Regions from separate parts of the Streptantibioticus cattleyicolor NRRL 8057 genome, predicted to be linked through region 1. Evidence: riboswitches for the same ligand, from Rfam matches in the RefSeq annotation. Region 1 holds a riboswitch; the other holds the start of a gene.
The links. A riboswitch is a leader RNA that binds a small molecule or an ion and turns the genes downstream of it on or off. The one in region 1 is predicted to bind magnesium.
Positions count from the first base shown of each region.

Region 1 (2,199 bases):
GCCCGGCGAGACCGGCGCCGACCACCACCACGTCCCCGGTGGGCCCCGCCACCGTGCGCGGCCCGGTCACCGCTCCCCCGGCGCGGAACGGCGCGGCGCGCGGCGCCGGGGCGTCCGGCGCACCGGACGCCACCGTCCCGTGCGGGGCCCGTACCGAGTCATGCCTTCCCTTGTGCCCCGCCGGGCCCGGCCGGTACCGGTGGGGCGGGCGAACGGGTGACGTGCGGACGACGCCGTTCACGGGGTTCCCCCGGCCGGTCGTCACCGGCGCCGAACGCCGGTCACGGAGGGTGACGAGTGCCCGCACGGCACGGCGGGGTGGCTCCGGCGTACCGTCCCGTCGCCGGCAGTCGTAACCTGGACCGAGGGGCACGTCACGCCCCCGTCCGGATGTGTTCGCCGAGCGTGCGAGGAGGTGAACGGGATGAGTCCCTGCACCAGTCCCGGCTCCCATTCCGTCGCACCTGGGGCACCCGGCACGCATCGCGTCGTCTGACGGACCGCCTCGCCGGTATGGCCTCGGGTGCCGATCCGGTGGAGGTGTGTCATGACGTTCATCACCGCACTGCCCGTCCCCCCGGTGGCGCGTCGCCTGCTGCCGCTGGCCCGGCCGGTGCTCCTCGCCGTGGCGGACGCCTACGGGGTGGGGCTGCCGGTGCGCGCCGTGGGTCTGGGGTTGACGATCGCCCGCGTGGCGGCCGGTGCCGGGCCGACGGCGGATCCGCCCGGGCGCGGGGGCGGAACGTGATCCGGCTCACCGGGCGCGTCAAGAGTTCGCCAGGAAGTCACCTCGCCGCCCGCGTGGGGGTCTACACTCGTGGGGGTTTGAAGAGGCACCTCGTTCGGTGAGGCGTCTGCACGGACACCGGCCACTGACCCCACGACGTCGAGAGACGCCCAGGGTCAGGATAGGTCTCCCCGGCCCAAGGGGTGACCCCAAGTGGCTTCCCCGGTACGGGGATCACGCCGTGGAGTGCCAAAGCTCTGACGAGTTGGGGTGAGCCGGTCGCGTCGGCGCGGAACCGGCCGCTCCTTGCCGAGTCGATGACGACGCGCGTGGTCGCGTCCCGGCCGGAAGGAGGCGGAAGAGATGGATTACGGTAGTAGTCCGAGCCATCATCGGCCCCTTCCCCGCGTGTCCTCGCGTTCTTCCGGCACGCGATAACCACCCTTTCCCGCGCGGCCTTCCCGCCGCGCTGTTGTGAACCCGCACGGCTCCCACGCCGTCGCGGGCCGCCGTCCTGCGTGACGGCCGCCCCTGCCGAGCGAGCCCTCCCGGCGTCCCGGGACGGACTGCGCCGAAACACGTCTCCTGGAGGCCGTAACCCCATGATCGCCGCACTCGACCACGTCCAGCTCGCCGCGCCGCCCGCGAGCGAGGATCTGCTGCGGAGCTTCTACATCGGCGCGCTGGGGCTGCGTGAGATCCCCAAGCCGCCGGTCCTCGCGGCGCGGGGCGGCTGCTGGTTCGGGACCGCGGACGGCGGCGTCCAGCTCCACCTGGGCATCGAGGACCCGTTCCGCCCCGCCGCGAAGGCCCATCCGGGGCTGCGGGTGCGGGACATCGACGCCCTCGCCGAACGGCTCGCGGCGCACGGCGCCCCGGTGGTGTGGGACGACAACCTGCCCGGTCACCGCCGCTTCTACAGCACGGACCCGGTCGGCAACCGGCTGGAGTTCCTCGAACCCCTCGTCTGACAAGCCCTGTTGACCCGAGCGGTCCCGTCGAAGGAGGTGCCCTGTGCAGGCTGTGCACGGTCTGAGCACTGCCGATTTCCTCGTCCGGCTCGCCACCGGTGTGGCGTGCGGAGCGCTGATCGGCGTCGAGCGACAGTGGCGGGCCCGGATGGCGGGCCTGCGCACCAACGCCCTGGTGGCGACGGGCGCCACGTTGTTCGTCCTGTACAGCGTGGCGGCCGGTGACGCGGGCAGTCCCACGCGGGTCGCCTCGTACGTCGTCTCCGGCATCGGCTTCCTCGGTGGCGGGGTGATCCTGCGGGACGGAGCCGGGGTACGCGGGCTCAACACGGCCGCGACGCTGTGGTGTTCGGCCGCCGTGGGCGTACTGGCCGCCTCCGGCAGGCTTGAGCTGGCGGCTCTCGGCACGCTGGCGGTCCTCCTCGTCCACCTGCTGCTCCGCCCGGCGGGGCGCCTGCTCGACCGGGCTCCGGCGGCCGGCTCCGACCCCGACGCCACCAC
Region 1 is NC_017585.1:1,546,062-1,548,260, reverse strand. Features, by position in the region: gene crtI (phytoene desaturase family protein) at 1-52, opposite strand, end outside; gene SCATT_RS34425 (hypothetical protein) at 548-748, shown strand; M-box (ykoK) riboswitch at 831-1,004, shown strand; gene SCATT_RS34420 (VOC family protein) at 1,330-1,698, shown strand; gene SCATT_RS34415 (MgtC/SapB family protein) at 1,751-2,199, shown strand, end outside.

Region 2 (2,199 bases), on a different replicon from region 1:
GACGTCCGCGAGCCGTTCGGGCGGCACGGAGCTGTACGGGAAGCGGAAGAACGGCAGCGGCACCGCACCGGTCGCCCGGCGGATCGCCCGGTCCGCCCGCCGCACCTCCCGGCACGCCTCCTGACGGGTCAGCCCGGCGAAATCGGGGTGACGGTACGAATGGCTGGCTACGCCGTGCTCGGCGGCGATCGCCCGTGCCGCCGCCGGGTGGCGTTCGGCGAACCGTCCGGTCATGAAGAACGTGGCCGGTGCCTTGTGCCGCCGCAGCACCCCGAGCACCTCGGGCACCCCGCTGTCGTCCCACGCCGCGTTGAACGTCAGCGCCACCACGCGCTCGGAGGTGGCGATCCTGCGGTTGACCGCGCCCGACATCCCCGTAGGCGCCGCCGGTTGGGCCACCGGCCGCCGACAGTCGTCCGGGACGGCCGTCGCCCGTACCGGGGCCGGCGTCACCGTCAGGGCCAGGAGCGCGAGGAGCACGGGCAGCCGGCGGGCGCGTCGCCCCGGCCCCGGCACACGGAGGGGTTCCATGGGGAGCCAACGTATCCGCGGTCCGGATCCGGGCGCCGGGCGCGCGCCGGGTGACCGGGGTGGCGTCCGCCGATCGGCGGTGCGCCCCACGGCTTCGTTCCCGATGTGTCAAGAGTCCGCCAAGGAGTTGCGTCGACGCGCAAGTGTCGGGCTACACTCGTGGAGGTTTGAAGAGGCACCTCGTTCGGTGAGGCGTCTGCACGGACACAGGCCACTGACCCCACGACGTCGAGAGACGCCCAGGGTCAGGACAGGTCTCCCCGGCCTAAGGGGTGACCCCAAGTGGCTTCCCCGGTACGGGGATCACGCCGTGGAGTGCCAAAGCTCTGACGAGTTGGGGTGAGCCGGCCGCGTTGATGCGGGACCGGCCGCTCCTTGCCGAGTCGATGACGACGCGCACGGTCGCGTCCCGGCCGGAAGGAGGCGACAGACATGGATTGCAGTAGCAGTCCGGGCCATCATCGGCCCCATCCCCGCTTGTCCTCGCATTCTTCCGGCACGCGGTAACCATCCTCCCTGCGCGGCCCCTCGCCGGCCCCGCGACCCCTGTGTGCGCACCCGCACGGCCCTTGTGCCGCCGCGGGCCGCCGTCCTGCGCCTCCGCGCAGGGGGGATGGCTGCTGCGTGCCCCCTGTCCGCCCCCTCCCGGGGGTACGGGAGGTACGCCATGACCCACACCACCACGGCCACCCCGGTGGAAACCCCCCGCGCCACGGCGGTACTCGACGACGCGCACGTCGGCGACATCCGCGGAGCACTGGGCACCATCCGCCTCGACGACACCGCACCGCGCACCGGCCTGACCGCGAAACTCAAGACGCTGCTGGCGATCGTCGGCCCCGGACTGATCGTGATGGTCGGCGACAACGACGCCGGCGCGTTCGCCACCTACGGCCAGGCCGGCCAGAACTACGGCACCCACCTGCTGTGGACACTGCTGCTGCTGATCCCCGTGCTCTACGTCAACCAGGAGATGGTCCTGCGCCTCGGCGCGGTCACCGGCGTCGGCCACGCCCGGCTGATCCTGGAACGCTTCGGGAAGTTCTGGGGCGCCTTCAGCGTCATCGACCTGTTCCTGCTCAACGCCCTGACCCTGGTGACCGAGTTCATCGGGATCACCCTGGCCGCCGGATACCTCGGGCTGCCCAAGGTGGCCGCGGTGGTCCTGGCCGCCGCCATCATCATCGCCTCGGCCTTCACCGGCTCCTTCCAGCGTTTCGAGCGGGTGGCCATCGCACTGTGCGCGGCCTCGCTGCTGCTGGTGCCGATCTACTTCATGGCCCACCCGGCCACCTCCACGATGGTCCACGACTTCGTGGTCCCCGGCATGCCGGGCGGCTCCGGCCAGCTGGCCACGGTGATGCTGCTGATCATCGGCATCGTGGGCACCACGGTGGCACCCTGGCAGCTGTTCTTCCAGCAGTCCTACGTCATCGACAAGCGCATCACACCGCGCTTCATGAAGTACGAGAAGGCCGACCTGTGGATCGGCATCGCCGTGGTGGTGATCGGCGCCGCGGCCATGATGGGCTTCACCGCCGCCACCTTCGCCGGCACCGGCGGCCAGGGCCACTTCACCGACGCCGCCGGCATCGCCCACGGACTGGCCGCCCACGCCGGCAAACTGGCCGGAGTCCTCTTCGCCATCGCACTGCTGGACGCCTCCAT
Region 2 is NC_017586.1:264,034-266,232, reverse strand. Features, by position in the region: gene SCATT_RS00950 (polysaccharide deacetylase family protein) at 1-531, opposite strand, end outside; M-box (ykoK) riboswitch at 704-877, shown strand; gene SCATT_RS00945 (NRAMP family divalent metal transporter) at 1,199-2,199, shown strand, end outside.
Region 2: linked by a shared signal. The riboswitch ahead of SCATT_RS00945 (NRAMP family divalent metal transporter) and the one ahead of SCATT_RS34420 (VOC family protein) in region 1 are both predicted to bind magnesium.